DNA from 3 places in the Buttiauxella ferragutiae genome. Region 3 is predicted to be linked to each of the others. Evidence: riboswitches for the same ligand, from Rfam matches in the RefSeq annotation. Region 3 holds a riboswitch; each other region holds the start of a gene.
What was found. Region 3 has a riboswitch for cobalamin ahead of btuB (TonB-dependent vitamin B12 receptor BtuB). Riboswitches for the same ligand answer to the same signal wherever they lie in the genome.
Positions count from the first base shown of each region.

Region 1: another riboswitch for cobalamin. It lies ahead of MNO13_RS08180 (cobyrinic acid a,c-diamide synthase CobB); the one in region 3 lies ahead of btuB (TonB-dependent vitamin B12 receptor BtuB).
Region 2: another riboswitch for cobalamin. It lies ahead of MNO13_RS05045 (cobyrinic acid a,c-diamide synthase CobB); the one in region 3 lies ahead of btuB (TonB-dependent vitamin B12 receptor BtuB).

Region 1 covers NZ_CP093332.1:1,805,990-1,816,521, forward strand. Annotated here, with positions in the region: gene sbcB (exodeoxyribonuclease I) at 63-1,490, opposite strand; gene dacD (serine-type D-Ala-D-Ala carboxypeptidase DacD) at 1,767-2,933, shown strand; gene sbmC (DNA gyrase inhibitor SbmC) at 3,152-3,622, shown strand; gene MNO13_RS08170 (FUSC family protein) at 3,713-4,771, shown strand; gene MNO13_RS08175 (DUF496 family protein) at 4,927-5,247, shown strand; cobalamin riboswitch at 5,536-5,727, shown strand; gene MNO13_RS08180 (cobyrinic acid a,c-diamide synthase CobB) at 5,831-7,213, shown strand; gene cbiB (adenosylcobinamide-phosphate synthase CbiB) at 7,210-8,169, shown strand; gene MNO13_RS08190 (cobalt-precorrin-8 methylmutase) at 8,179-8,811, shown strand; gene cbiD (cobalt-precorrin-5B (C(1))-methyltransferase CbiD) at 8,808-9,956, shown strand; gene MNO13_RS08200 (cobalt-precorrin-7 (C(5))-methyltransferase) at 9,950-10,532, shown strand, end outside.
Region 2 covers NZ_CP093332.1:1,102,304-1,112,835, forward strand. Annotated here, with positions in the region: gene MNO13_RS05010 (methylaspartate ammonia-lyase) at 1-322, opposite strand, end outside; gene MNO13_RS05015 (methylaspartate mutase subunit E) at 322-1,767, opposite strand; gene glmL (methylaspartate mutase accessory protein GlmL) at 1,783-3,171, opposite strand; gene glmS (methylaspartate mutase subunit S) at 3,171-3,602, opposite strand; gene cobA (uroporphyrinogen-III C-methyltransferase) at 4,279-5,049, shown strand; gene cobD (threonine-phosphate decarboxylase CobD) at 5,064-6,140, shown strand; gene MNO13_RS05040 (GHMP family kinase ATP-binding protein) at 6,812-7,678, opposite strand; cobalamin riboswitch at 8,113-8,287, shown strand; gene MNO13_RS05045 (cobyrinic acid a,c-diamide synthase CobB) at 8,384-9,763, shown strand; gene cbiB (adenosylcobinamide-phosphate synthase CbiB) at 9,760-10,532, shown strand, end outside.
Region 3 covers NZ_CP093332.1:5,144,124-5,154,655, reverse strand. Annotated here, with positions in the region: gene argH (argininosuccinate lyase) at 1-106, shown strand, start outside; gene oxyR (DNA-binding transcriptional regulator OxyR) at 374-1,300, shown strand; gene sthA (Si-specific NAD(P)(+) transhydrogenase) at 1,274-2,674, opposite strand; gene fabR (HTH-type transcriptional repressor FabR) at 2,868-3,512, shown strand; gene MNO13_RS23685 (YijD family membrane protein) at 3,527-3,883, shown strand; gene trmA (tRNA (uridine(54)-C5)-methyltransferase TrmA) at 3,928-5,028, opposite strand; cobalamin riboswitch at 5,138-5,328, shown strand; gene btuB (TonB-dependent vitamin B12 receptor BtuB) at 5,398-7,269, shown strand; gene murI (glutamate racemase) at 7,214-8,080, shown strand; rRNA gene MNO13_RS23665 (16S ribosomal RNA) at 8,465-10,004, shown strand; tRNA gene MNO13_RS23660 (tRNA-Ile) at 10,074-10,150, shown strand; tRNA gene MNO13_RS23655 (tRNA-Ala) at 10,265-10,340, shown strand.

The DNA of each region.
Region 1 (10,532 bases), 1.9 Mb from region 3:
CTAACCAGCTACCGGTTCAAGATACAAGGTCGGATAAGCTTGCGCCATCCGACATCTTGCTATCACCCCACTAAAAACTGCGCATACTCGAACAGCTCCTTCAACAACGCCGTCTTCTCTTTATCACTTTCATGCAGGTTATACAGCGCTTCCAGTTCTTGCGCGTAGGCTTGCAACGCTTCCTGAGACAACACTTCACGGCGATGCTGCAACCAGCGCTGCTGCTCGGCTTCATCCAGGGTGCCGGGGAAGTTACGCGCCCGATAATTAAACAATAGCTTCTCAACCCGCTTATCGGCGAAGGTAATGTCCAGCGCGGGTAAATTCTGCGGATCGGTTTGCAGCACAATACGCATGGCTGCGCGGTCGGCATCGCTGAAAAAGCCGTTATACAGCTGCGCATCAACATTATCTGAAGGCACAAAAGGCTCAGCTTCAGCAAAAATCGCCACCGCTTTCTCGCGTACGGAAGGGTGCTCTCGCAATAGCTTCAGGTTATCCAGGCAACGTTGACGATCGATTCCTAAACGTTCTGCATCTTCCGGGCGCAACGTATTCGCCACCGCTAAGACCGGGCATTTATTCAAATGAACCAGCTTGATTGGCACGGCCGCAGTATCACCAAGTGCGGCTTTCGGCGTATACAACCGCTCGCGCAACGCATCCGCATCCAGCTCCAGAAGTGGAGAAATATCACCCGCCAAATCGACCATAATCACCGCGTTTTTGTTATCCGGGTGCCAGGCGAGTGGGGCAATCCAACTGGTGTTACCGCGCCACGCGCCAAACATTCCCGAGACATGTACCAGCGGTTTCATCTGCGGAACATCAATCAGCGTGGTGAGTTTGTGTTTGGATCGGTGGCTGTAGAGATACTCAAACAGGCGCGGCTGGCGGGTTTTCACCAGTTGCGCCATCGCGATAGTGGCGTACACATCAGACATCGCATCATGTGCATTCGCATGCTCAATGCCGTTGGCTTTGGTCAAATGTTCAAGGCGGAAGCTGGGCAAACCGTCTTCGTTTTCCGGCCAGACAATTCCTTCCGGGCGCAATGCGTAACAGGCGCGCATCACATCGAGCAAATCCCAGCGCGAATTATCGTTTTGCCAGCTCCAGCCATACGGATCATAAAAGTTACGGTAAAAGATATTGCGCGTCACTTCATCATCAAAGCGCACATTGTTGTAACCCACGACGCAGGTTTTTGGATGGGTAAAAATGGCGTGAATTCGTTTTGCAAAATCCGCTTCGTTGACGCCACGCGCCAGCGCTTGTTGCGGAGTAATGCCGGTAATCATCACGGCTTCTGGCTGTGGCAGATAGTCATCCGCCGGTTTGCAGTAAAAAACTTCCGGTTCGCCAATCACGTTAAATTGAGCGTCGGTACGGATCGCCGCGAATTGCGCCGGGCGGTCGAGCGATGGACTTTTACCGAAGGTTTCATAATCATGAAAAAGGAAGGTCGGTTGTTGCGTTGTCTTATCCACGGTTTACTCCCGCCCTTGAGTGTTGTTTAACGTACTGTTATTAAACTGAAATCCCACTAAAACCCTCTCCATGGGCCAATCATTGTTATCAGGTACTGCAACCGCCAATGGTAAACCATTAACCGCCCTGCAAGAAGTCTTCGCGATGACGGAATAGTATATTCCTCAACTGTATGCGAGCGCTCTCATTCATATCTTTTTGCAATTTAATTGCGAAAAAAGTCGCAAACTGCAGTAAAAGTGGCGGCTGAATTTTTTGTTACTGAGGGTATATCGTTGAAGATCCGTCTGTTTGTTGTCTGTTCCTTGCTGTCACTTTCTGCTCACTCCGCTTTTGCCGACGATACCTTTGTTAATGCGCCACCCCCTCCACAAATTCAGGCGGGCTCTTGGGTATTGATGGATTACACCACCGGGCAAATTCTGGCAGCGGAAAATGAGCATGTGCGACGCAACCCGGCGAGTCTGACCAAACTGATGACCGGCTACGTGGTCGATCGTGCCATCGACAGTGGCCGCATCACGGCAAACGACATGGTCACTGTCGGCAAAGATGCCTGGGCAAAAGGTAATCCGGTATTTGATGGCTCGTCGCTAATGTTCCTGAAAGCGGGTGACCGACTGACCGTCCATGACCTCAGCCGCGGGTTAATTATTGATTCAGGGAATGATGCTTGTGTTGCGCTGGCAGATTATGTCGCCGGTGGGCAGCCACAATTTGTAGCGATGATGAACAAATACGTGCAGCAACTCCGCCTGCGCGATACCCACTTCGAAACGGTTCATGGTCTGGATGCACCTGGCCAGCACAGCACAGCTTATGATCTTGCGGTACTTTCGCGCGCAATAATCCACGGTGAACCCGAGTTTTATCACATGTATAGCGAGCGCAGCCTCACCTGGAATGGCATCACGCAACAGAACCGTAATGGTTTGTTGTGGGACAAAGGGCTGAATGTGGACGGCCTGAAGACCGGCCATACTGCGAGCGCTGGCTTTAATCTTATTGCGTCAAGCGTGGTCGGTGAGCGCCGTTTAATTGCGGTGGTCATGGGCGCTGAAAGCCCGAAAGGGCGCGAAGATCAGGCGCGGAAATTACTGCACTGGGGCCAGGATAATTTCGATACCGTACAGGTTCTGCATAAAGGCAAAAAAATTGGTACTGAGGCTATCTGGTACGGTGATAAAAAACAGATCGAAGTCGGTACAAATCAGGATGTTTTTTTGGCGCTGCCAAAATCTGAAGTCCCTAACATCAAAGCCAAATATGTCCTCGACAAACAAGAGATCGAAGCGCCGATTGCTGCCAACCAACATGTGGGTGAAATCGAGCTTTTTGATCGCGACAAGCTGATTGCCCACTGGCCGTTGGTGACGCTAACGGGCGTCAAAAAGGGCAGCACATGGTCGCGGTTTAGCGACTATCTGAGCCACAAATTGTAATTCCTTAATCAGTGTTAAAAGGGTCGACAGTCATGTCGGCCCTTTTTTTCATCTGAACGGCTGGTCTGTACTACGATCTACAGGCGGATCTACAGGCGAAAGTTTTTCAAAAAGCGATCCTGCTCGCAAAGCAACCACATCACCCTGACAATGGATTGTTTCCCTGCACAAGAGTGGTGTATAAACATACAGTATTTTTAAATCTGTCAGGAGGTCATATGGAATTTAACGTACAACAAGTGAATGAACGTAAAGTCGCTGGTTTTCATATGGTTGGGCCGTGGGAACAAACGGTCCATCAGGGCTTTGAGCAACTTGCCCTGTGGGTCAAAACCCACCAGATAGCCGGGGAAGAATGGCTGGCGGTTTATTACGACAACCCCGACGTCGTACCCGCAGAAAAACTGCGCTGCGACACCGTGGTCTCGGTGGCTGAAAACTTTACCGTGCCGGATAACAGTGAAGGCGTGATTGTGACGAGCATCCAGGGCGGCCAGTATGCGGTGGCACGCGCCCGCGTGGATGACAACGACTTTGCCAAGCCGTGGAATCTGTTTTTTGACAGCGTCCTTGCTAATAATAGCTACCAGATAACCGGAAAACCCTGCTTCGAACACTATCTTAACGATGGTTCAGAAAGTGGAGTCTGGGAAATAGACATGTATATTCCGGTGGCAGATCAAGTCTGATGCTAAAGGGGGCTTATGCCCCCTAACTTTGTGATGTTCATTCCATAAAAACAGGTACAATCCCGTTTTTTATTTTCTGGGGAACTGAGTGTGCGTCCTGACAAATCACTAAGCCCATTTGAGATCCGCATATACCGCAATTACCGTATCGTGCATGGGATCCGCATCGCACTGGCTTTTATTCTCACCTTTCTTATTGTTCATCTTCTGAAAGTGCCCGAAGGGACATGGCCGTTGATCACGCTTGTGGTGGTCATGGGGCCGATCTCTTTTTGGGGCAACGTCGTGCCACGCGCCTTTGAGCGCATTGGTGGGACGATATGCGGTGCAGTCATGGGACTTGTGGCGCTAAAACTTGAGCTGTTCTCGCTACCGCTGATGTTGGTGTGGTGTGCCATTGCCATGTTCATCTGCGGCTATCTGGCGCTGGGGAAACGCCCGTATCAGGCTCTGCTGATTGGCATCACCCTTGCGGTAGTGGTTGGCGCACCGGCAGGAGACATGGAAATTGCCCTTTGGCGCAGCGGCGATGTCATCTTCGGCTCGTTGCTGGCGATGTTATTTACCAGCATTTATCCGCAGCGCGCCTTTATCCACTGGCGCATACAAATGGCGAACTTCGTCACTGCCTTTGGCCGGGTTTACAACGCGGGCTTCTCACCTAATTTATTAGAGCGCCCAAGGCTTGAAAAACACTTACACAAAGTGTTGAGTGATGTCGTAAGAATGCGTGCACTCATCGGGCCAAGCAGCAAAGAAACGCATATTCAAAAGTCTATCTTCGAGGCGATACAAACCGTCAGCCGCAATCTGGTGTGCACTCTTGAGTTGCAGGTCAACGCTTACTGGGCATCAAGGGAAAGCCACTTCCTGATGATCAACGCACACACGCTGCGCGAAACGCAACAAATGACCCAGGGCACGCTTGCCGCAATCGCACTGGCCTTGCACGATGGCAACCCGTCGACGATTTCAGCGAACAATGAAAAGCTGACTGAAATCGTCAGCGAGTTGCGCGAGCTCATACAAAATGGCCAAAATGGGAAACTTCAGGAAACGCCTATTCATGGTTACGTCTGGCTGAGTCTGGAACTTGCTCGTCAACTAGAATTGCTGTCGCAGTTGATCTGTCGCGCGTTACGCAAATAATTGCTCAGCCTGGTGTGAATTGCTGGTTTCGATTCAGCAGCAATTGAGGTTAAGATAGCGAAACAATGAATTATCAGCGGCTGCCGCTACCATTAAGGTTATCTTATGGCGGCTGTCTTAACGAATCCGAGTATGAAATTAGCAGGGGTATAAAAATGGAACCAATCAAACCATCTTTCCAGGACGTGCTTGAGTTCGTGCGTCTGTTCCGTCGCAAAAACAAACTGCAGCGTGAAATCCAGGACGTACAGAAAAAGATCCGCGATAACTCAAAACGTGTTCTGCTGCTTGATAACCTGAGCGACTACATCAAACCGGGTATGAGCATTGAAGCTATTCAAGGCATCATCGCCAGCATGAAAACCGACTATGAAGACCGTGTTGATGACTACATCATCAAAAACGCTGAACTGTCTAAAGAGCGTCGTGAAATTTCCAAAAAACTGAAAGTAATGGGCGAAATCAAGGCCGATTAATTAGCTGTCGTAGGGTGGATAAGCGAAAGCGTCATCCACCGTTTGCGCCAGTGTTGTCGGATGGCGCTTCGCTTAGCTGACCTACGCAGAGTTTTTCCAACAGTGTTACCAACCGCCGCCAGGCGGTTTTTTTTATCCCCAGTCTCTGGGGGGCAGATACGCGTCAGCGACATTTACCGTAAAGATTAAAAAATCAGTAAAAATTGTCATAGCGCAACTCTCGAAATCTATTAGCTTTTACACTGTGTCTGCTTTTAAATATTTAAGAGTGTGATGCTTTGAAGGTCATGCTCGCAATAACTGACTCGTTTATGCCACGCGATTAACCAAAATAGTCCGTGGCTGGGAAGGGGGTGACAATCCCCCGCAGCCCCCGCTGCTGTGATGCCGACGAACCCGCAAAACCACTGATCTAATGATTGGGAAGGGCGGGCGAGAGAGACGCTAAGCCAGAAGACCGACTTGTCATCCTTATTCTCAACAACTCCTTCGGTGGGAAGTCAGTTGTCATCAGATGCGTGCAGCCTCAGGGTGCGCGTACGTGCTGACATCCGTGCTTTGCCGAAACAGTGATAAGGCAACCATGGCAGCGGCAGCAAAACACGCATTCGTCATTGCAGGCACCAGCAGCGGCTGTGGTAAAACCACCGTCACGCTCGGGCTGCTCCGCGCCTTCATGCAACGCAACCTTTGCGTTCAACCCTTCAAAATTGGCCCCGACTACCTCGACAGCGGTTGGCACAGTGCAGTAAGCGGCATTGCCTCGCGCAATCTCGATGCTTTCATGTTGCCCACTTCCACGCTAAATGGTTTGTTCGCTAAACAAATGCAGCACGTAGATGTGGCCGTCATCGAGGGGGTGATGGGGTTGTACGACGGCTACGGCACCGACCCCAACTATTGCAGCAGCGCCGCGATGGCAAAACAGCTCGGTTGCCCGGTGATATTGCTGGTCGACGGCAAAGCGGTGTCTACCTCCATTGCCGCCACTGTCATGGGCTTCCAGCGCTTTGACCCAACGCTAAACATCGCAGGTGTTATCCTCAATCGCGTCAACAGCGACAGCCACTACCAGTTACTTGCTGATGTCATCACCCGTTACTGCGGCTTGCCCGTCTTAGGGCGCTTGCCGGTGATGGCCGATGTCGAGTTACCGTCGCGCCACCTCGGCCTGGTTCCGGCACAAGAACACTCCCCGCAAGATGAACACTGGCAGCGCCTGGCGCAGCAAATTGAAGAAACCGTTAACCTCGACCATCTTCTGGCGTTATCTCGCCTTAATACCCTGCCTCAGGGTGCTGCGCCCGCCATTGCTGATGCCGCACTGGCCGACGGGCTAACACTCGCCCTTGCTGAAGACGAAGCTTTCAACTTCTACTATCCCGATAACCTCGAAATGCTCGAGCACGCCGGGGTGAAAATCCAGCGCTTCAGCCCGCTGCATGACGCAAAAATCCCTGACTGCCAGATGATTTGGCTTGGCGGTGGTTACCCCGAAGTCCATGTGGCAAAACTCGCCGCGAACAGTCGCATGCGCGAATCCCTGCAAGCTGCCCATCAACAGCACATTCCGCTGTATGCCGAATGTGGCGGCTTAATGTATTTGGGCGAAACGCTGACTGACAGCGAAGGCGAAACCCACTCGATGTGCGGCGTGTTGCCAGGCCATAGCCAGATGGGCCAACGCCTGACACGTTTTGGCTATTGCGAGGCCACCGCTGTGCAAAACACCTTGCTGGCGAAAAAAGGCGAAACCTTGCGTGGCCACGAATTTCATTACTCCGATTTCAACGGCCCGCTGCCCGCAGCGTTAGATTGCTGCAAATGGCGTGATGGTGTCGCCGTTTCCCGCTGGCAGGGAGGCGTTCAGCAGCAGGCGACTTTTGCCAGCTACCTGCATGTCCATTTCGCTCAACGCGCGAATTTGCTCAACCCCTGGCTAACGCTTGCGAGGAATCACCTATGACATTGCTTGCCTGGGCCGTGGCCTGGCTGCTGGATTACTGGTTTGGCGACCCGCCGCACTGGCCTCATCCGGTGCGCTGGATAGGCAATCTAATCACCGTAACCCAACGCATTATTCGCCAATTTTGCAAAAGTGACCGCGCGCTGAAAATCGGTGGTGGCGTGCTGTGGCTGGTGGTGGTCGGCACCACATGGGGCGTGAGCTGGGGCGTATTGTATCTCGCCAACCTGCTGCATCCGTGGCTCGGGTGGTTAGTCGAAGTGTGGATGATTTACACCGTACTTGCCGCACGTTGCCTGAGCGATGCCGCACTCGACGTTTACCGCGCGCTCAAACATGGAACCCTTGCCGAAAGCCGCGAAAAATTGTCGTGGATTGTTGGGCGCGACACCTCGCAACTTGAGCGCCCGCAAATCACCCGTGCGGTGGTAGAAACCGTGGCTGAAAACAGTGTCGATGGCGTGATTGCTCCGCTGTTTTTCCTGCTGTTAGGCGGCGCACCGCTGGCGATGGCCTACAAAGCGGTCAACACGCTGGACTCGATGGTGGGGTACAAAACTGAAAAATACCGTGCCATTGGTTATGTCAGCGCCCGGCTCGATGACCTTGCCAATTATTTTCCTGCTCGCCTGAGCTGGCTGCTACTGACCATCGCCGCTTTTTGCTTGCGGGCTAATCCCCGTCAGGCTCTGCGCATTGGCTGGCGCGATCGCTATCAACACAGCAGCCCAAACTGTGCCTGGTCTGAAGCCACGGTTGCAGGCGCACTAGGGATCAGGCTCGGCGGGCCGAACACCTATTTTGGCGAGCGGGTAGAAAAACCGTGGATGGGCGATGAGCAGCGCGGCGTCGCCATCGACGACATTACCCGCACTATTCAACTGATGATGCTGGCTTCCCTGTTGGCTTTACTGCTCTTTGCCGCCATGCGCGCACTCGTGCTCGGCATCGCTTAAGGACACCCGATGAACTACCTGCAACAACCGCAGCTTATTGAACAACACAGCTTTGAAATCATTAGCGAAATAATTGCTGCTGAGCACCCAGCGTATCGTTTTAACGATGCGACCGAGGAAGCGATAATCAAACGGGTTATCCACACCACCGCCGATTTCGAGTGGCTGGATATTCTGTGGTTTTCGCCGGATGTCATTGCACAACTGACAAACAGTTTGCAGCGCGGCTGCACCTTGTACACCGACACCACCATGGCGCTCTCAGGCATTAATAAAACCCTGTTGGCCGAGTTTGGTTGCAGTTGCCGCTGTTATATCAGCGACCCGCGCGTGGTGGCACATGCCAAAGAACAGGGTGTGACCCGCTCGATGGCGGCAGTGGATCTTGCCTTAGAGGAACAGGGCGAAAAGATCTTCGTCTTCGGCAACGCGCCTACCGCACTGTTTCGCTTGCTGGAAAAAGGCGCGCAACCGGCGGCGGTAATCGGCGTACCAGTCGGTTTTGTCGGGGCGGAAGAGTCCAAAGAAGCGCTGGTGGAAAGCGGCTTACCGGCGATTGCGGCGCGTGGGCGCAAAGGCGGCAGCAACGTTGCGGCGGCGATTGTCAATGCGCTGCTTTATCGCCTGCGGGAGGCTCAGTGAGCGAACAACCTGCCGATTGCGTCTGGCATAAAGGTAAGGCGTATCGCAAAGGGTACACCACCGGTTCTTGCGCTACGGCGGCGGCAAAAGTCGCCGCACTCATGGTGCTGCGCCAGCACGTCATTGACCAGGTTTCAATCGTGACACCGTCTGGCGTCACGCTACACCTCAACGTTGAAATGCCCGTCATCGAAGGCCAACAGGCGACGGCGGCTATCCGCAAAGACGGCGGCGATGATGTCGACGCCACCCACGGCATGCTGATATTTGCCCGCGTGCAGCTCAACGACAGCGGCACTATCACCCTGCGCGGCGGCACCGGTATTGGCGTGGTCACACGCAAAGGTATCGGCTTGCCTATTGGCGAATCAGCAATCAACCGCACGCCACGGCAGACTATCGACGCGGCGGTACGTGAAGTGATTGGCCCTGAGCGCGGTGCGGAAATTGAAATTTTTGCCCCGGAAGGCGAGGCGCGTGCGCAGAAAACCTATAACCATCGCCTCGGGATTTTGGGCGGCATTTCAATCATCGGCACCACCGGCATTGTGATGCCGATGTCTGAAGAGAGCTGGAAACGTTCGCTGGCGTTAGAGCTGGAAATGAAACGCGCCGCCGGGCTGGATAAAGTGATTCTGGTGCCGGGCAACCACGGCGAACGCTTTGTGCGTGAACAACTGCAACTGGATGGTGAATGCGTGGTGACGATGAGCAACTTTGTCGGCTACATGATTCAGGAAGCGGTGCGCCTCGAATATCGCCATATCGTGCTGATTGGCCACCCCGGCAAACTGGTGAAAGTCGCCGCCGGAATTTTCCACACTCACAGCCACATCGCCGACGGGCGCATGGAAACGCTGGTCGCTCACCTCGCGTTAATGGGCGCGCCGTTTGCGTTACTCGAAGCCGTCAACCAGTGCGACACCACCGAAGCGGCGCTCGAAATCATTACGGAACAGGGCTGGCAAAGGGTGTTTGAACGCCTGGCAATGCGTATCTGTGAGCGCGTTGCCGAGATGCTGCGTTTTACCCAATCCCCGCCAAAATGTGACGCCATTTTGTTCTCGTTCGAAAACCAGGTGTTAGGCAGCAGCCGTCCGGTCGCAGAGATTGCCGGGGAATTAGCGGGAGAAAAGCGATGCTAACCGTGGTCGGAATTGGGCCTGGTGCCACGGAATACCTCACTTTGCAGGCGCACGCTGCAATTAATGAAGCGCAGATTCTGGTCGGTGGTGCACGTCAGTTGGCGCTGTTTGCTGATATCGGCGCTGAAACCCGTCTGCTGGATAGCGATCTTGACGGCTTAATTTCTTGGCTCCGCGAGCGCCTGGATAAGCGCGTCGTGGTGCTGGCCTCGGGCGATCCGCTGGTTTACGGCATCGGCAAACGGCTGGCGGCGAATTTCCCGCCCGAACAGTTACGCATTATGCCAGGCATTAGCTCTATCCAATATCTGTGCGCTAAAGCAGCGGTTGATATGAACGACTTATGGATAACCAGCAGCCACGGGCGTGAACCTGATTTCAATGCCATTGCGGCGCATCAAAAAGTGGCAATGGTGACGGACCAAATCATCGATCCTTACGCCATCGCCCAGGCCATGCTGATGCGCGGCCTGAACCCGACGCTCATTATTGGCGAGAACCTGTCGTCAGCGGATGAACGAATCCATCGCTTGCCAGCCAGTGATGTGGCGCAAAGCTACGCGATGAACGTAGTGG
Region 2 (10,532 bases), 1.2 Mb from region 3:
CATCGACATCGCGGCCTTCCAGCAACGGTTTTATATGGTCGTTGAGGAAAGGAATAAAGTTTGCCGCCAGGAACAGCGGGTCACGGCCACCCGCCCCTGAATATTGCACTGCCGCACAGTCGCCGACGGCAACCGCACCATTTTCAAGAATCAGTTGTACCGAAACGCATTCCCCCGCCTGACGCACCGCTGTGAAACCTGGCGTGACCGGTTCGCCGGTATAGATGAAGCCGTCATGTCCGGCACCGTCTTTAATAGCTTGTTGATCGTCAAAATAAAATGAGGAGTAGCCTGCGGTGAAAAGCGCTTGTTTAATTTTCATCATGGTCTTCCTATTAATTTACTGTGGGATACAGCGTTGATGTCATCAATAACCATCTGGAATGAAGGTTTGCGGCCTTCGAATTGCGCGCGCTCTGCGACGTAATCGTGGTGCAGGGCCAGAATGTCTTCCGGCAGCGGAACCGCTCCGGCATCAAGAATACGAATGGCGCCATAGTTATCGCGCACCGGTAAAATTTTGCCTGCGTTACAGGAAGCCGGAGCGAATGGCACATCCAGTACGCCTGCTTCAAAGGCCAGCACCGTACCGCGAGCAATATCGCCATTGCCCAGCTCGAAGACTTTCTTCAGCACGGCACGCACTTCGCTCTTAATCAGAGACACTTCCTGATCGACGGCAGGGCATGGTGGGAATTTCTGGTCGCTGACCATGTTGAGCATCTGGCGTGAAGCTTTCAGACCCTGGGCGTTAGCCGCCGCGGTAGGGATACCGAAGGCTTCGTGTGGGCTCTTGGTGATCACCTTAGTGGCACCGGACATACCCGCTACCGCCGCACCCCAGGAGATAATGCCGAAGGCTTTAGCTTCGTCTTCCGGGAAGCCACCCATCCACTGGTGGAATACGGTGCTCAGCTCGTAATCGTCGAAGCCGTAGTTATGGAAATACTCATGAGACAACTCGCGCAGCGACTGAATCGCGGCGATGTCCTGAGTCAGGCTTCCCACCTGGCCGTAGCCGACGGTAATAGATTTCACGCCCTGTTCCAGCGCCAGCAAACCTTCAATGATCGCCACGGAATGCGACATGAATGGCGGGATAAGCGTGCCGGTCAGCGGGCCGAACGGTTCGCGGTTAATGCGAATACCATGTTCTTCATACAGGCCCATCAGACGGTCGCAGTACTGCCAGTCACGGATCGATTTTTCTAGCGTGACGCGCTTAGCGTAAGGAATGTTGTAGGAGATGCCGCCGCCTTCGTAGCTGGTAAAGCCACTGGCCATGGAGATCTCTGCCAGCAGGCGTGCATCCGGCGTACCGTGGCGAATTTGCAGCGGTTTTTCCAGCGTTTCGGTCAAACGACGGCAGGCAGCCACACCGTGGTTGACGACCGGCAGGCCGTTCAGCTTAGACGTCCCGGCTTCAATGGATTTCTGAATCCCGACGGCGGCTTCTTCGTAGCGGTTCAGACGGGTATAGGCATCAATGGTGGAAGGCAGCAGGTCACACTCTTCCTGCAACGTTTTGAGCAGTTCGATGTGCTCATCCATTAATGCCACGCCTGCACGTGGCTGGCTCAGGGTTTTGCCTTCCTGATCGGCTTTCAGCAGAGCGTGAGAGAAGCGTTTTTTCTCAGGAATTGTTTGTTGGTACTTCACGCCATCTTCAAAGTTTTCAACGTCCTTACCGGTATGCCAGGTCTGAAGAACCTGGTGCCGTTCGGTCATGAATTCATCATGGGTTAACTTTTTATTACGGAGTTCCATTCGTTGCTGCCTTATCTATAGGGTTAAACATTGAATGCTGGTGCGAGCGGCGAGCTGCGGATAAAGCCTGGCGACGTTTGCCAGCAGCGGTAACAAGCCTTTTGAATCGCGGTAATATTCAAATTGGGTGGGGAGCAGAATGCGTCTGCCGTCATCGTCAAGTTCGCGGTATTTCATCCAGTTGTGGATGTCGAACCGGTTGGCGCGTGAAAGCCATCCGCCGGACCCGACAACACGACGAACGGTGGTCAGGTCACGTCCCATCTGCAAATCGACACTACCCACGCAGGTGCACACCTGTTTTTTGGTGCCCGCATGACGTTCGCTGGCGTAGCCGACACACAACCCTGCCAGTACGGTGTCGAAATATTTTTCTTCCTCGTTACACGGCAGATAATCGGGATGCGCCACCAGATGTTGCAGATAGCGATAAAAAGCTTCCTGGCGTTGCGGCTGATGCGCGAAGAGCACGTTCACCAGTTCCCTGGTGCTTTCGCCGACCACCATGGCCGAGACACGCATCCCCAAATCACCTTCTACGGTGCGTTTGACGAAGGGTTCAGGCACGCCGTGCAACACGGTGTCAGGAGAAAGGGTATTGTTGCTGGTGGAGTAAATATCGGTGGTCGCGCCACCCATATCGATCAGCATGAACTCCTTCCACGAGCTGTCGGAATCGCTGATCGCTTTCACCAGTTCATAAACGGTCCACGGAGTCGGCATCGGCTCCTCGCCCGTTTCCCCGACGATGACGTCCAGGCCTTTTCCTTTGACGATCCGTGATAAAAAGAGATCGCAAATCGCCTGCCGCGCGGCATACGGATTCGGGTGATCGAGATCCGGTAGAATGTTGTCTACCGTGGTCAGATCTTTATGCCCGAGGATCGTCTGCACATCGTCCTGAATGTCGCGGTTACCGGCGTAGATAATGGCGCAATCCAGGTTTGACTCTGCCAGCGCATGGGCGTTGGCCAGGCCGTAACTTTCTTCCCCACCGTCGGTGCCACCGGCAAAGAGCAGAATGTCGGGAGGTGTGGTTTCCAGCGCCTTGATGTCGTGGCGATTCAGCTTGTACGAGTAATACTGCGCGATTTTCGCCCCTGCTGAGTGGGCGGTGACTTTCGCGGATTCCAGGGTGATTGACGGCACCAGCCCCATTGCGGCAACGGCAAGACCGCCTTTCGCAGATGAGGAGTATTTCAGCGTCACTTCACCGCTGTTGAGCAGTGGGCGAGCATCGGCAACATTGAGCACCTGATTCAGGCTGGCAAAGAAACCGTCAGCCAGGTGGTGCGTTGTGGTTGGGGTCAGGACGTGGTTCACCAACGTTAACGCATCCCCCTCCCGAGCGAAGAGGGCTGCTTTGGTCCACGTCGAGCCGATGTCGACAGAGACAATTTGCATCAGATGGCCTCTTCAAGGCAGCGTTGGTCAATGTCGTTTGTTATCAGAGAACAAACACTTTCAAGATCGTGGCTTGGGGCAAAGACGCGGTTAAAGCCCATCTCTTTGAACTTGGTCTCGATATCCCCAAAGTCATGCTTGCCGACCACCAGGTTGCCGCCAACGTACAGCAGAATGTCGCCGATACCGCGTTCAATACAACGCTCGCGCAGACCGAGGCAGTCGATGTCACCGTGGCCATAAATTGACGACACCACAATCGCATCGGCACCCGTTTCGATAGCAGCATCGATATATTCATCCTGGCTCACCATCACCCCAAGATTGATTACGCGAAAATCATGGGCAGTAAAAACGCGATCCAAAACTTTATTGCCTACCGCATGGCAGTCAGCACCAATGACGCCAATAACAAGTGTTGATTTTTTCATTAATAATCCTCTGTAGGGCTGATAATCAGAAAGTAAGAGCTATTGCTATTATTTATTGCGCAGGCTGATTGCGCCTTTTAACTGAGCTGGAGTTTCTTTGTCTGATGTAATTGAAGCAATTGATCTATTTTCAGAATATCTTTCTAAAAATGATTGTTGTGAAGTGTGTTTTATAAATAATGTTTAATATCAGTGTGTTATGATTATTTTTTCTGGGGTTTTTATTATTTTAATTATAATGGTGAACAGGTGTGTTTTCATGTTTGTGATCTGAATCTTATTTTGTGTTTAATCTAAATGCATTCATGAATAATAATTAATTAAGAAGGCTCTATAAATAAAAGTGTGAATTGCTTAACGGTTTTTTATTTATTAAGTGTGTACTGCAGGTGCTATATAAATAGGTATCAGGTGATTATGGGTTTTTTAGTTAATAAGATGTTAATATTGATGTGTTAATTTGCTATGTCGGCAGCAAACAGACTTAATTAAATTAATCATTAGTCTCTATTTGCCGATTTTTGATATTTGCGTATGAGATCTTTCTTTAAACTCAATAAATAATGAGAAGCCCATCAAGTATTTTTAAAGAAGACTCCTGAATAATGTGCGTGAATTTAAGCGCCAAATTACGATGTTGCCGTTAATTTTAATACTGACCATTTAGGATGATTCTATGAATGAAGGGAAAGTCTGGCTTGTTGGTGCTGGCCCCGGTGATGTTTCTTTAATTACCGTAAAAGGATTACATGCGATCCGTCACGCAGAAGTGATTGTTCACGACCGGTTAGTTAACCCTGAACTATTAAAACAGGCGCCAAAAAACTGTCTCATTATTAACGTTGGTAAAAACCCCAATCACCACCCGATTCCTCAGTCAGAAATTAATGCCATCCTCGTGGAATATGCCCGCATGAACAAACAGGTTGTCCGTCTAAAAGGCGGGGACCCGTATGTTTTTGGCCGTGGCGCGGAAGAAGTGGAAGAACTGGCCAAAGAAGGGCTGAAATTCGAGGTGGTACCTGGCATCAGTTCCGCGATTGGCGGCTTAGTGTACGCGGGGATCCCGGTGACGCATCGCGATTACGCCTCCAGTTTCCATATCATTACCGGCCATATGTGCCAGGGGAATGACCCGCAAAACTGGCATGCCTTTGCGCAGCTCGACGGCACGCTGGTTATCCTGATGGGAATGACCCGGCTGAGCGAAATTTGCCAGCAACTCATCGCCGGTGGAAAGTCAGCAGACACGCCAGCTGCGGTGGTGATGTACGCCAGCCAGGCACGCCAGCAAGTGGCGCGGGGAACACTTGCCACCCTTCATCTGGAAGTTGAGCGTCAACAACTTCACGCCCCGGCACTGATTGTTATCGGTGAGGTGGTGAATCTGCATGACGTGTTAGCGTTTACGGCCACCCAGATAGAGATCCAGGATATGGTCTGCTAATGCGGGAGCGGCCAATGAGTGAACATGGTGGGAATAGTGTCGAAATCGCCCAACAGCTCGGTATTGCGCCAGAAGCTCTGCTGGATTTCAGTGCCAATATCAATCCGCTGGGTTTATCTGCACGAGTTAAGTCGCTCATCACTACTCATCTGGAACTTATTGAGCGCTATCCGGATGTTGAATATCGTCACCTTCATCAGGCGCTGGCGTCGGCCAATCACTGCGATGTTGAACAGGTTATTGCCGGTAATGGTGCCACGGAACTGATTTACGGCCTGGTGCGTGCGTTATCGCCACGCAGCGCCATGCTTCTGGTGCCCGGTTTTGCGGAATACCGCCGGGCGCTGGCGCAGCAGGGTTGTCGGGTAATTGAATATCGCTTAGAAGAGTCACAGGGTTTTCAGCCCGATCAACAACTGCTAGAAGCTGTTCGTCAACAACGGCCTGACTGCCTGTTTATTGCCACGCCGAATAATCCAACAGGGTTGATGCCCGACGCGCAGCTGTTAAATGAACTGGCAGAACTGTGTGAAACGAGCCAGATAGCGCTGATTGTTGATGAAGCTTTTATTGATTTTCTTCCTCAAGGATCAAGCCTGGCTGCGCGTTTGGTGCATTCGAATTATCTCTATCTGTTACGTTCGCTGACCAAATTTTTTGCCATTCCGGGTCTGCGGCTTGGCTATTTGCTAAGTGGTAACCGGGCGACTATTCGTCATCTGAAAGATAACCGCGAGCCCTGGTCGATAAATGGGCTTGCTGCACTCGTGGGTCAGCACTTATTGACTGATGACGATTACATCAATTTGAGCCACCAATATATTGCCCGCCAGCGGGAATATTTATGGCACGCCCTGAAGCAATTTACGTCACTGGTGGTCTGGCAACCTACCGCCAACTACTTGTTTTTCAAATGTACCCATCAACACATTAACCTGAAATCGGCGCTGTTAGCGCAGCGTATTCTTATTCGCCACTGTGAAAATTATCCGGGGCTTGATAGCCATTTCTATCGGGTGGCCGTTCGTCGCGAAGATGAAAACCGGCAGTTGATTCAGGCGCTGAGCCAGATATTAACGCCTGATTCATAAGTGAAACCTCTCCAGAGGTCGGATAAGCGCAGCGACCTCCGTCACCCTCGGCGTAACTGGTGGATGACGCTGGCGCTTATCCCCCCTACAACGGCTATCCGTAGGTCGGATAAGCGCAGCGACCTCCGTCACCCTCGGCGTAACTGGTGGATGACGCTGACGCTTATCCCCCCTACAACGACTATCCCGTAGGCCGGATAAGCGCAGCGACCTCCGTCACCCTCGGCGTAACTGGTGGATGACGCTGGCGCTTATCCCCCCTACAACGACTATCCCGAAGGCCGGATAAGCGTAGCGACCTCCGTCACCCTCGGCGTAACTGGTGGATGACGCTGGCGCTTATCCCCCCTACAACGACTATCCCGTAGGCCGGATAAGCGCAGCGACCTCCGTCACCCTCGGCGTAACTGGTGGATGATGCTGACGCTTATCCCCCCTACAACGGCTATCCCGTAGGCCGGATAAGTGCAACGACCTCCGTCACCCTCGGCGTAACTGGTGGATGACGCTGACGCTTATCCCCCCTACAACGGCTATCCCGTAGGTCGGATAAGCGCAGCGACCTCCGTCACCCTCGGCGTAACTGGTGGATGACGCTGACGCTTGTCCCCCTACAACGGCTATCCCGTAGGTCGGATAAGCGCAGCGTCATCCGACACCATTAACGGTGATCACAGCAAGGCCACGCCGCCTTCGACCATCTTCAACAAGTGATGCATCGGCCAGTGTGGAGTTAAGCGTTTTTCCGTCAATAGCCCTATCACCCGCTCTACATCATGCTTGTTGCGGTCTAACAACAACCCCACCACGCTGCCGCTGTGAGCGACATTAATACCGTAGAGATCGCACTCTTCAACCAGTGATAACAAGACGTTAAATTCCGGTTTAGGCAAAATATTCTGGCTCGCCACGGCGCTAAGCGTGGCGGCTTCACCCATCAAACGTGGGTTGTTCTGCGCGCACGCTTGCTGAATTTTCCCCCAGGCTGTTTCCAGTTCAGGGGCATGCCGTTGCAGCAACGTGTTTCTTTCCATGCGGTGATAATCTGCGGTTCGCAAAGTCAGTGGGCTTTCAAGCACCAGCAGATCCAGCGCCGGTTGCGAGTCACAGGCGATGCGCGTAGCACCTTTGTTATGGTCAAACAACGTCAGGCTGCGAAAAATAGTGCTGTCGGTGGGTTCGAGTGCAACACACTGCGCCGCCAGTGCTTGTTCACTGAGTTCACGGCCTAAATAACTCGCGGTAGCGAGCGCCGTGGCGGCGATATCTGCGGTGCTACTGGCCATTCCCTTGGCGAGCGGAATCGTCGAGTGGCGCTCAATGCGTATTTCACGGCTCAACTCTGCGGGATATTGCCAGTGCGCCAGCAGCTGTTTCACCATTGCGCGCGACAGAGGAAGTTCGCTTGCTAGCGGAGCGCCAGTGGTGACTTCAACGGTGCTGTACCAGTCCACCGGACACGACACCAGCTTTTCGCCGCCAACAATCCACCCCTGGATAAGCTCGCCACAGGATGCAGGACACTGAGCTACTGCCACATTGACCACCTTTTTCACTCAATTATATCTGCGCGATAGTGACATGGCGCTTTATAGGATTTATTGATTTTCCACAATATAGCTTAATCCGCCATGGCGATAAAAAGAATAAAGATGTTATATCTGCGCGCTAATAATATGGCTTTGATTTATTTTCATATTAATATGATTTATTTTCATGAACTTATTTGTCTATTTGGTGTAAGGGGTTATTTCATTTAAAAGTGAGGTTTTGTTATTGCTTTACGAAAAGGTAATTAATTGTGGGGCGTGTCAAAGTAAGCAAATTTAATTGGTCTGATAAATTGTCGTAGCGCAATAATTTAATTGCTTAGGCGCTATAACCTGTGTCGAGTTTTTATTTGGCGATATTCAACAGAATTCTTAAATTATGTTTCCACGTATGCGCAACAGTGAATTTACGGCATACGCGGTTAACTGTAATGCTAATAGATACACCACATTGTGTGGTTGGGAAGGGGGTTTAAATCCCCCGCAGCCCCCGCTGCTGTGATGCTGACGAACCCGTGATACCACTGATCGTAAGATTGGGAAGGACGGGTGAGAGTGACGCTAAGCCAGAAGACCAGTCTGTTAGCTAAAAACAACAACTTCGGTGGGAAGTGGGTTGCTCAGAAGCGTCGAGTCGCAAGACTGGGTCAACGCACATCCTGGCACCCGTACCGCCCAGAACAGGATTGGGGTATGGCAGCCAGGAAAAGGACATTCATTGTTGCAGGCACTTCCAGCGGATGTGGCAAAACCACGGTTACGCTGGGTTTGCTTAGCCTCCTCACACAGCGCGGATTGCGCGTACAACCCTGCAAAGTTGGCCCTGACTATCTTGATACTGGCTGGCATAGCGCCGTGACCGGGACTGCCTCCCTGAACCTTGACCGTTTTATGCTGCCGGTTACCACGTTAAATGCGCTGTTTGCCGAACGTATGCAGCATGCGGATGTGGCGGTGATTGAAGGCGTGATGGGGCTGTTTGATGGCTACGGCATCAGTCCTGATTATTGCAGCACCGCAGGGATGGCGAAGCAACTGAACTGCCCGGTGATTCTGCTGGTCGATGGGAAAGCTGTTTCGACGTCGATTGCCGCGACGGTCATGGGGTTTCAACATTTTGACCCCGCATTAAAGCTGGCGGGCGTGATCGTCAACCGCGTGAATAGCGAAAGCCATTACCAGTTGTTGAAAAGCGCTATTGAACGCTACTGCGGCGTGCCGGTGTTGGGCTACGTTCCCCGTGTTGAAGGGGTTTCGTTACCGGAAAGGCATTTGGGGCTGGTCACCGCACGCGAGTCGGTCGTCAATTCACAACCCTGGGCAGACTTCGCCAGCCAGCTTGAAAAAACGCTGGATATCGACCAGTTGCTGGCACTCAGCGTCTGTGATGCGCTCCCTTCAGGGGCGTGGCCTGAACTGCCAGCCGCCGGCAGCGGAGCAGGGTTAACGCTGGCGCTGGCCGATGACGAGGCGTTCAACTTCTATTACCCCGATAACATTTCTCTTCTTGAGCGTGCTGGCGTGCGCATTGTGCGCTTCAGCCCGCTGCATGACAGCCAGTTACCGGAATGTCAGATGATTTGGCTCGGCGGTGGCTATCCGGAACTCTACGCCGAAAAGCTATCCGCGAACCACACCATGCGCGCTCAAATCCTCGCAGCCCACCAACGAGGCGTGGCGATTTATGGCGAATGCGGCGGCTTGATGTACCTCGGCAGTTCGCTACAAGACAGCCACGGCGCGACTTATCCGATGGTCGGCGCTATTCCCGGCCATAGCGTGATGGGCAAAAAATTAACCCGCTTTGGCTACTGCGAAAGCCGGGCGCTGGCGCCCACCTTGCTGGCTGACACAGGCGAAACGCTGCGTGGTCACGAGTTTCATTATTCTGAATTTACGCCGCAAATCCCTGCGGTGATGGCGTGCAGCAAAACCCGCGACGGCGCAGTTTTACAGGCGTGGTCGGGTGGCTGGCAGGTGGGAAATACCTTCGCCAGCTATCTGCATATTCATTTTGCCCAGCGTCCCACGCTGCTTAATCGCTGGATAAGTGCAGCCAGGAGAGCGAAATGACACTCCTGGCCTGGGCGGTGGCGTGGATTCTGGATCGTCTGCTGGGCGACCCTCACCACTGGCCGCATCCGGTGCGCTGGATTGGCGCACTGACAGCGTTGGCACAACGTATCGTCCGGCGTTACTGCCGTAGCGAAGCGGCCTTGTCCATCGGTGGTGGTTTGATGTGGCTCTGCGTGGTTGGCACCACCTTCGGCGTGGCGTGGGGGCTGCTGCATTTTGCCAATGCCATTCACCCCTGGTTGGGCTGGATTGTCGAAGTGTGGATGATTTTCACGGTGCTTGCTGCCCGCAGCCTCGATGACGCCGCGCGTGACGTGGAGCTGCCGTTAAGTGAGGGCAATCTCGAGGAAAGCCGCAAAAAACTCGCCTGGATTGTCGGGCGCGACACTTCCCAATTGCAAATGCCGCAAATCAATCGCGCGGTAGTGGAAACCGTTGCGGAGAACACCGTGGACGGCGTGATAGCACCACTGTTCTTTTTACTGCTCGGCGGCGCGCCACTGGCGATGGCCTACAAAGCCGTCAATACGCTGGATTCGATGGTCGGCTACAAACACCCAAAATACCGTGCAATCGGCATGGTTAGTGCGCGAATGGACGACCTCGCCAACTTCATTCCGGCGCGTATCAGTTGGTTATTGCTGAGCGCTGCCGCGTGGATGTGCCGCAACAATGCCATCGACGCGCTGCGTATTGGCTGGCGCGATCGCTACAACCACAGCAGCCCCAACTGCGGTTGGTCGGAAGCCACGGTGGCAGGGGCGTT
Region 3 (10,532 bases):
GATTCTGTCTTTGCAATCTTGCCTGGATAAACGTTCAGCCAAAGGCGGCGTGTCTCCGAAACAGGTAGCACAGGCGATTGTCGACGCGAAACAGCGTCTGGTTTAACGTTATCTGCAAGATAAGAAGAGCCTGGCCTTGTGCCGGGCTTGTTTGTTTATAAGGGATAAAAAAAGAGCGGACATAATGTCCGCTAAATGATTCACGTTGGCTTCAGTAGGTCATTCGGAGAACTGAGTTCTCACAACACATTCCAGAGTCGTAGATGGTTTGTGCTGTTGATGGCTATTATTGAACATCAATGGTTGATAGGGATAATCGTTCGTTGCTATGATTTCTATCGCCATGGTCTATCATGGCGCCGGAGGATAGAGAATGAATATTCGTGATCTTGAATACCTGGTGGCGTTATCTGAACATCGTCACTTTCGCCGGGCAGCGGATGCCTGCCACGTCAGTCAGCCAACGCTGAGCGGCCAGATTCGTAAACTTGAAGATGAGCTCGGCGTAATGTTGCTTGAGCGCACTAGCCGAAAAGTATTGTTCACTCAGGCAGGTTTACTGCTGGTGGATCAGGCGCGTACTGTGCTGCGCGAAGTTAAAGTCCTGAAAGAGATGGCGAGCCAACAAGGCGAAGCGATGTCCGGGCCGCTACACATTGGTTTGATCCCAACCGTTGGGCCTTATCTGCTGCCGCAGATTATCCCGATGCTGCATAAAACTTTCCCCAAACTAGAAATGTATCTTCACGAAGCGCAAACCCATCAACTGCTTGCGCAGCTTGATAGCGGCAAGCTTGATTGTGCGATTCTGGCTTTGGTGAAAGAGAGCGAAGCGTTTATTGAAGTACCGTTATTCGACGAGCCGATGATGCTGGCGATTTATCAGGATCACCCATGGGCCGATCGCGATCGCGTCCCGTTGTCTGATTTAGCGGGTGAAAAGCTGCTGATGCTGGAAGACGGGCATTGCCTGCGCGATCAGGCGCTGGGTTTCTGTTTTGAAGCGGGTGCAGACGAAGATACGCATTTCCGTGCAACTAGCCTTGAAACGCTGCGTAACATGGTTGCGGCAGGCAGTGGAATTACATTATTACCTGCGCTGGCCGTGCCGAATGAGCGTTGCCGTGATGGTGTCGTCTATCTGCCATGTTATAAACCAGAACCGCGCCGGACTATCGGCCTGGTTTATCGTCCGGGTTCTCCGCTGCGTGGTCGCTATGAGCAACTCGCAGAGGCCATCCGTACACACATGGATGGCCATTTTGAGCCAGCGTTAAAACAAGCGGTTCAAGCCGTTTAGTGCCGCAACCCGATAGGCTTCCGCCATGGTCGGGTAGTTGAAGGTGGTGTTAACAAAGTACTCAATCGTGTTGCCGCCACCTTTCTGCTCCATAATCGCCTGGCCGATGTGAATAATTTCAGCCGCGCGCTCACCGAAGCAGTGAATACCTAAAATCTCTTTTGTCTCGCGATGGAAGAGAATTTTTAGCGTACCCACGTTCATGCCAACAATTTGTGCACGAGCCAGGTGCTTGAACTGAGCCCGTCCTACTTCGTACGGCACTTTCATCGAGGTCAATTGCTGTTCGGTTTTGCCGACGGAGCTGATTTCCGGAATGGTATAAATACCGGTCGGAATATCTTCAATCAGATGAGCAGTTGCTTCGCCTTTGACCATCGCTTGCGCGGCAATTCGCCCCTGATCGTAGGCCGCAGATGCCAGGCTTGGATAACCAATCACATCGCCCACGGCATAAATATGCGGCTGTGCAGTCTGGTACATGCTGTTGACCTTCAACAGACCACGGCCATCCGCTTCCAGCCCGACATTTTCCAGTGACAATGAATCGGTATTACCGGTGCGTCCGTTGGCATAAAGCAGGCAGTCAGCTTTCACTTTTTTGCCTGATTTCAACGAGACAATTACACCATCTTCCACACCTTCGATTTTCTCGAACTCTTCGTTGTGGCGAATAACGACACCGCTATTCCAGAAGTGATAAGAGAGCGAATCGGACATCTCTTGATCGAGAAACGCCAGCAGGCGATCGCGGGTGTTAATCAAATCAACCTTAACGTTCATGCCACGGAAAATCGACGCATACTCGCAACCAATTACCCCAGCACCATAAATAATGACGTGGCGTGGTTCGTGGTGCAGGTTAAGAATGGAATCGCTGTCGTACACGCGTGGGTGGCTGAAATCGACTTCTGGTGGACGATAAGGGCGTGAACCACAGGCGATAATAAATTTATCGGCGGTGATCATTTCTACCGAGCCATCGTGGCATTCCAGCGAGATGGTGTGTTCATCTACAAAACGTGCATCGCCCTGCAGCATCTCGCAGCGGTTGCGCTCGTAGAAGCTCTGGCGCATGCGAGTTTGTTGGTTAATAACGCTGTCGGCGTGATTAAGAATGTCGGCGAAGGAAGAACGGAGAAGATGGGTGTGGTCGCTGTATAAAGGGTTTTGATTAAATTCGATAATGCGGCTGACGGCGTGGCGGAGAGCTTTCGAGGGGATGGTTCCCCAGTGGGTACAACCGCCACCCACATTATGGTAGCGCTCGACGACAGCTACCCTTGCTCCAAGTTTCACCAGCCCCATTGCAGCGCCTTCGCCGCCAGGACCGGAACCAATTACTATTGCGTCATAATCGTAGGTGTGTGACATGGTAAGGCTTACCTGTTCTTATACATAAAAGCAACACGATGGTAACATCAACGCCGGGATAACCCAATTGTCGTTGTGCTTTTTACTGCGTAACGCGAGGAGGGTCGCGTAAACAATCATTCACAATCCTGTATAAAAGCAGTTAAGTTATTCTCTGGTATAGTGCGGGCTCGATTTAAGGGATTCAGGCAACATGATGGGTGTAAGAGCGCAACAAAAAGAAAAAACCAGGCGTTCTCTGGTAGAAGCCGCGTTTAGCCAGTTAAGTGCTGAACGAAGTTTTGCCAGCCTGAGTTTGCGCGAGGTCGCTCGTGAGGCTGGTATTGCGCCAACATCGTTTTATCGCCATTTCCGTGACGTTGATGAGCTTGGGCTGACAATGGTCGACGAGAGTGGACTGATGCTGCGCCAGTTAATGCGCCAGGCCCGCCAAAGAATTGCCAAAGGAGGAAGCGTAATTCGTACCTCCGTCTCAACATTTATGGAATTTATCGGTAATAATCCCAACGCGTTCCGTTTGCTTTTACGTGAGCGTTCTGGAACGTCAGCCGCATTTCGTGCCGCCGTCGCGCGTGAAATTCAGCACTTTATTGCGGAACTTGCTGATTATCTGGAACTCGAAAATCGTATGTCGCGCAGCTTTACTGAAGCGCAGGCAGAAGCGATGGTGACGATTGTTTTTAGTGCTGGTGCCGAAGCGTTAGACGTCGATGCCGATCAGCGTCGTCAGCTTGAAGAGCGTCTGGTACTTCAGTTGCGCATGATTTCCAAAGGTGCGTATTACTGGTATCGCCGGGAGCAAGAAAAAATGGCATTGGCTCAAATATCTGAAGAGTGAATGAAGGAAGGGCAATGAAACAGTTACAAGATAGAGGTACGCTCGGGTTAGCGTTTATTGCAGGCCTTGCGATCAACGGAACGTTTGCCGCAGTGTTCAGCTCGGTTGTGCCGTTTTCCATTTTTCCAATTATCGCGCTGGTGCTGACGGTGTACTGTTTGCATCAACGCTACCAAAACCGCACGATGCCGGTGGGTTTGCCAAGTATCGCAGCGGCTTGTTTCGTGTTGGGCGTGTTGCTGTATAGCGCAGTGGTACGCGCTGAATATCCAGCTATTGGCTCCAACTTCTTGCCAGCGGTACTTTCGGTCGCATTGTTGTTCTGGATTGGTATTAAAATCCGCGCTCGTAAATCCCAGGTGACGGAATAGCAGCCTGCTCTAAAACAAAAACGGACGCCGAGGCGTCCGTTTTGCTATTTGCGTGTTAGCCACACACCGCATTCCATATGGTGCGTGTACGGGAATTGGTCAAATAGCGCCAGCCGTGACACGTTATGGGTTTCGCTTAATGTTTCCAGGTTCTCGCAAAGGGTTTGCGGGTTGCAAGAGATATAAAGGATGCGCGGATACGCCTGCACCATCTTCACGGTGTCAGCATCCAGGCCGCTGCGCGGTGGATCGACGAAAATGGTTTCGCACTGGTAGCTTTTCAGGTCGATACCTTTCAGGCGGTTAAACTCGCGCACGCCATTCATCGCCTGGGTAAAATCTTCCGCGGCCATACGAATGATTTGCACGTTTTCAATTTCATTCGCTTCAATATTGTATTGCGCGGCAGCAACAGACGGCTTGGCGATTTCAGTTGCCAGCACGCGATTAAAGTTACGCGCCAGTGCCAGCGAGAAGTTACCGTTACCGCAATACAGTTCCAGCAGATCGCCTTTTGAACCGTGCGTGGCATCCAGCGCCCATTCCAGCATATGAACATTCATCGCCGCGTTGGGTTGCGTGAAACTGTTTTCCACCTGGCGATAAATCATCTCTTTACCGGCAACAGTCAAACGCTCATCGATGAAATCCTGATCCAGCTCGATTTTGGTTTTGGTCGCACGGCCAATTAAATGAACATTGAAACCCTGAGCCCGCAGATTGTCGCGCAGTGCTTCAGCGTGTTGCTGCCACTCTTCACCCAATTTCCGGTGGTAAAGCATCGAGACAACCGCCTGGTTGCTCATCGTCGTCAGATAATCAATCTGGAAGAGTTTGTGGCGCAGGGCTGGGATGTCACGTACACCGTCGAGCATCGCAGGCATCAATGCATTGATCAGCGAACTAGCTGCCGGGAAGCTGTTGACCCGAATACGTTGTTTGGTCTGGCTTTCAAACATGATGTGGTACAGGTCGTCTTCATCATGCCAGATACGAAATTCAGCACGCATCCGATAGTGGCTGGTTGGCGAACGGAACACCTCCGGCGCTGGTGCTGCAAAAGGGACCATCATGCTTTGCAAGCGGGCGACTTTTTCGGCCAGTTGCGCGTCGTACTGTTCAATTGGGAGATGTTCGGGAGTCATGAGCTGCTACCTGTTAATAAAGTCAAACTACGCGGCGATTGTAGGGAATAGGTTGATGATGTCCAGTGCTGTTGCATTTTGATGTGTCTGGACAATCTTATTAACAAAATCGTAGCATAGCGCTTCCGGCCTTTTTACATGAGTTAAAAGGGAACCCAGTGCAACTCTGGGGCTGACGCGCAGCGGTAAGGAACGGTGGGATGAGCGCCAAGTGCAGACACTGCTAAACAAAGCGGGAAGTCATCATCCAGTAGTCACACACCTCCAAGCCCGAAGACCTGCCGGTATACGTCGCAATCTGCATAACTATCGCGTGCTATCGGTTATGTCTGCGGCATCCTTATTGGAAAGCGGATGCTTATTAAAATGATGGTAAAAAAACTTTCGCTGCTTACGGCTCTGTCCGTAACGGCTTTTTCAGGCTGGGCGCAAGACAGCAATTCTGACGATACTCTGGTGGTAACGGCCAACCGTTTTCAGCAACCCGTCAATACCGTTCTGGCGCCAACTGATATTGTGACCCGGGAAGAGATCGACCAATGGCAGGCAAAATCGATGAACGATGTCATGCGTCGTTTACCTGGCGTCGATATTGCTCAGTATGGTGGTCTTGGGCAGAGTTCTTCAATGTCTGTCCGTGGCACCAGCGCCAGCCATGTATTGGTGCTGGTGGATGGTATTCCGCTTGCCCGCCCTGGCATTTCCAACTCCTCGGATGTTAGCCAAATCCCGATTTCTTTAGTGCAGCGCGTGGAATACATTCGTGGCCCACGTTCCGCGGTTTACGGTTCTGGCGCGATTGGCGGCGTGGTTAACATCATCACGCAGAGCGATGAAGAAAAGTCGCAAATCAATGCGGGTGTGGGTTCGGATAGCTATCAGCAATATGACGGTACCTGGCGCCAGCGTTTTGGCGATACGGTAGCGACAGTGTCTGGCTCATACGAAACCACTAAGGGTTTTAACGTTCAGCCGCATTCTACTTATAGCGGTGATAACGATAGAGATGGTTACCGTAGCAAAAGCTATTGGGCTGGCCTGGAGCATAAGTTTAGCGAGGAGTTTGACGGCTTCTTCCGTACTTATGGCTATTCCAACAACAGCGATTACGATTTAGGTGCGCCTCCTTATACTCCGGCGTATAGCGCAGACGAGCATCAACTCTATAACCAGAACTACGATGCGGGCCTGCGTTTCCATTCCGGGATTTACTCTTCGCAGCTGTTGGCGAGCTATCAAAAAGTGAAGGACTATAACTATAGCAGCGTGTATGGCCGCTATAACGACGGTACGACGCTCGACTATATGACCCAACGCAACGTCCAGTGGGGTAACAACTTTGTTGTCGGGAATGGCTCGATCAGCGCAGGTATTGACTGGCAGCAACAGCGTCTGACTTCTTCTGACACAGTCATGTCTGACAGTTATAACCGTGATAACACGGGCGTCTACTTGAGTGGTCAGCAGCAGTTTGGCGATGTGACCCTGGAAGCTTCAGGTCGTGAAGACCACGACGAGCAATTCGGTTGGCACGGTACATGGCAAACCGCGGCTGGATGGGAATTCGTTGAAGGGTATCGTGCGACAGTTTCTTATGGCACGGGTTTCCTTGCACCTTCCCTCGGGCAACAATATGGCTCCACGCGCTTTGGCATCGACTCCAATCCAAATCTGAAACCAGAAGAATCCAAGCAATGGGAAGCTGGGCTTGAAGGATTAACCGGTCCTGTGGACTGGCGTTTGTCTGCTTATCACTACATGATTGAAAATCTGATTACCTACTACTCCGATCCGGTCACTTATGACGGGTCTTATGACAACATCAAATCTGCGACTATCAAAGGACTGGAATGGGTCGGTAGCGTGGATACTGGCATCTTTACTCATAAGCTAACGTTGCAGTATATGGATCCGCGTGATGACCAGAGTGATGAAGTGCTGGCTCGCCGCGCTAAGCGCCAGGCTAAGTACCAGCTCGACTGGGTGATGTTTAACGTGAATATGGATGTAGCGTGGCAGTATTACGGCAAACGCTACGACAACAACACCTCTGCTTATAACCCGACTCAGCAAATTTTGCCGAGTTATAGCACAGTTGATGTAGCGGCTTCATATCCGGTCACCTCTCATCTCACTGTTCGTGGTAGAATCGCCAACCTGTTCGATAAAGATTACGAGACGGTTTATGGCTATCAAACCCCAGGACGGGAATACTATCTCTCTGGCAGCTATACCTTCTAATACACGTCCCACCGTACTGGTTTTTGACTCCGGTGTCGGTGGGCTTTCTGTGTATGATGAAGTCCGGCAGCTTTTGCCTGACCTGCACTACATTTATGCTTTCGACAACGTAGCATTCCCCTACGGCGAGAAAAGCGAAGAGTTCATTGTTGAACGCGTAGTTGAAATTGTTACTGCGGTTCAGGAACGCTACCCACTCGCACTCGCCATCATCGCCTGTAATACGGCAAGTACCGTCTCACTTCCCGCTCTGCGTGAGAAATTCGCATTCCCTGTGGTGGGCGTCGTTCCTGCTATTAAGCCGGCAGCGCGTTTGACGACTAACGGCGTTGTAGGTTTGCTGGCGACTCGCGGCACTGTTCGCCGCCCCTATACTCACGAACTGGTCGCACGCTTTGCGTCGGAATGCAAAATCGAAATGCTCGGTTCGGCAGAGCTGGTGGAATTAGCGGAAGCCAAGCTGCATGGTCAGCCTGTAGATCTTGAGGAACTACGCAAGATTCTTCGTCCATGGCTGCGAATGAAGGAGCCGCCAGATACCGTGGTATTAGGTTGCACCCATTTCCCTCTATTAGAAGAAGAGTTGCTACAAGTCTTACCCGAAGGCACAAGGCTGATAGATTCCGGTGCTGCGATTGCTCGCCGTACTGTATGGCTTTTAGAGCATGAATCTCCGCATGCAGTATCTTCTGATGAGAATATTGCATTCTGTATGGGGCTGACTCCTGAGATTGCACAATTAACACCCGTTTTGCAGCGTTATGGCTTCCCAAGACTAGAAAAACTGGCTGTTCGTAGCAATTTTGAATAAAAAATCGACGGTTGAAATAAAAATTGAAAATAGGGGTTGTCAGCCTCCAGAAAATCCCTATACTGCGCCTCCACTGACACGGCACAACGGCTTACAAACCGGCCCGTCAGCCAGATGAAAAGCGAAAATAAACGCTTGACTCTGAAAGAGGAAAGCGTAATATACGCCACCTCGAGTTAGCAAGCGAAAGCGCCTGACTCACTGCTCTTTAACAATTTATCAGACAATCTGTGTGGGCACTCGCAGGATTGATATCTCAGATACCTTCGGGTATCAAAAAAATATCAAGTCTTGAAGAGTGACCAAGCAGTAATTCATTTAGTTGAATTATTACGAAAGTTAATTTTTGAGCACCGCTTCACGAGTTGAAGCAAATCAAGCTTTTAATTGAAGAGTTTGATCATGGCTCAGATTGAACGCTGGCGGCAGGCCTAACACATGCAAGTCGAGCGGTAGCACAGGGAGCTTGCTCCTGGGTGACGAGCGGCGGACGGGTGAGTAATGTCTGGGAAACTGCCTGATGGAGGGGGATAACTACTGGAAACGGTAGCTAATACCGCATAACGTCTTCGGACCAAAGAGGGGGACCTTCGGGCCTCTTGCCATCAGATGTGCCCAGATGGGATTAGCTAGTAGGTGAGGTAATGGCTCACCTAGGCGACGATCCCTAGCTGGTCTGAGAGGATGACCAGCCACACTGGAACTGAGACACGGTCCAGACTCCTACGGGAGGCAGCAGTGGGGAATATTGCACAATGGGCGCAAGCCTGATGCAGCCATGCCGCGTGTATGAAGAAGGCCTTCGGGTTGTAAAGTACTTTCAGCGAGGAGGAAGGCGTTAAGGTTAATAACCTTGGCGATTGACGTTACTCGCAGAAGAAGCACCGGCTAACTCCGTGCCAGCAGCCGCGGTAATACGGAGGGTGCAAGCGTTAATCGGAATTACTGGGCGTAAAGCGCACGCAGGCGGTCTGTCAAGTCGGATGTGAAATCCCCGGGCTCAACCTGGGAACTGCATTCGAAACTGGCAGGCTAGAGTCTTGTAGAGGGGGGTAGAATTCCAGGTGTAGCGGTGAAATGCGTAGAGATCTGGAGGAATACCGGTGGCGAAGGCGGCCCCCTGGACAAAGACTGACGCTCAGGTGCGAAAGCGTGGGGAGCAAACAGGATTAGATACCCTGGTAGTCCACGCCGTAAACGATGTCGACTTGGAGGTTGTTCCCTTGAGGAGTGGCTTCCGGAGCTAACGCGTTAAGTCGACCGCCTGGGGAGTACGGCCGCAAGGTTAAAACTCAAATGAATTGACGGGGGCCCGCACAAGCGGTGGAGCATGTGGTTTAATTCGATGCAACGCGAAGAACCTTACCTACTCTTGACATCCAGAGAATTCGGCAGAGATGCCTTAGTGCCTTCGGGAACTCTGAGACAGGTGCTGCATGGCTGTCGTCAGCTCGTGTTGTGAAATGTTGGGTTAAGTCCCGCAACGAGCGCAACCCTTATCCTTTGTTGCCAGCGGTTCGGCCGGGAACTCAAAGGAGACTGCCAGTGATAAACTGGAGGAAGGTGGGGATGACGTCAAGTCATCATGGCCCTTACGAGTAGGGCTACACACGTGCTACAATGGCGCATACAAAGAGAAGCGACCTCGCGAGAGCAAGCGGACCTCATAAAGTGCGTCGTAGTCCGGATCGGAGTCTGCAACTCGACTCCGTGAAGTCGGAATCGCTAGTAATCGTAGATCAGAATGCTACGGTGAATACGTTCCCGGGCCTTGTACACACCGCCCGTCACACCATGGGAGTGGGTTGCAAAAGAAGTAGGTAGCTTAACCTTCGGGAGGGCGCTTACCACTTTGTGATTCATGACTGGGGTGAAGTCGTAACAAGGTAACCGTAGGGGAACCTGCGGTTGGATCACCTCCTTACCTAATAGATACGAACTTGCGTAGTGCTCACACAGATTGTCTGATAGAAAACGAGCAGTAAAACCTTATAGGCTTGTAGCTCAGGTGGTTAGAGCGCACCCCTGATAAGGGTGAGGTCGGTGGTTCAAGTCCACTCAGGCCTACCAAACTTCTCTCCATGCTGTGTTGCGACCCCGCTCACATACTTTAGTATGCTTCGCGGTGACGCGCCTTGCCTGATGAGAAGTTAAAGGTAAATCAAAAGGTTTTACGAAATCGATGGGGCTATAGCTCAGCTGGGAGAGCGCCTGCCTTGCACGCAGGAGGTCAGCGGTTCGATCCCGCTTAGCTCCACCATCATTTCATGCTCACCCAATACTTCTAAGTGTACTGTTTAACAGTGTGCTGAGAAGTATTTGCTCTTTAAAAATCCGGAACAAGCTGAAAATTGAAACGACACACTGTTTCCTTTCTCCGTAATAAGAAAGGAAAATGCGGTGTGTTCGAGTCTCTCAAATTTTCGCAACATCGATTGTGTCTTACGAGACA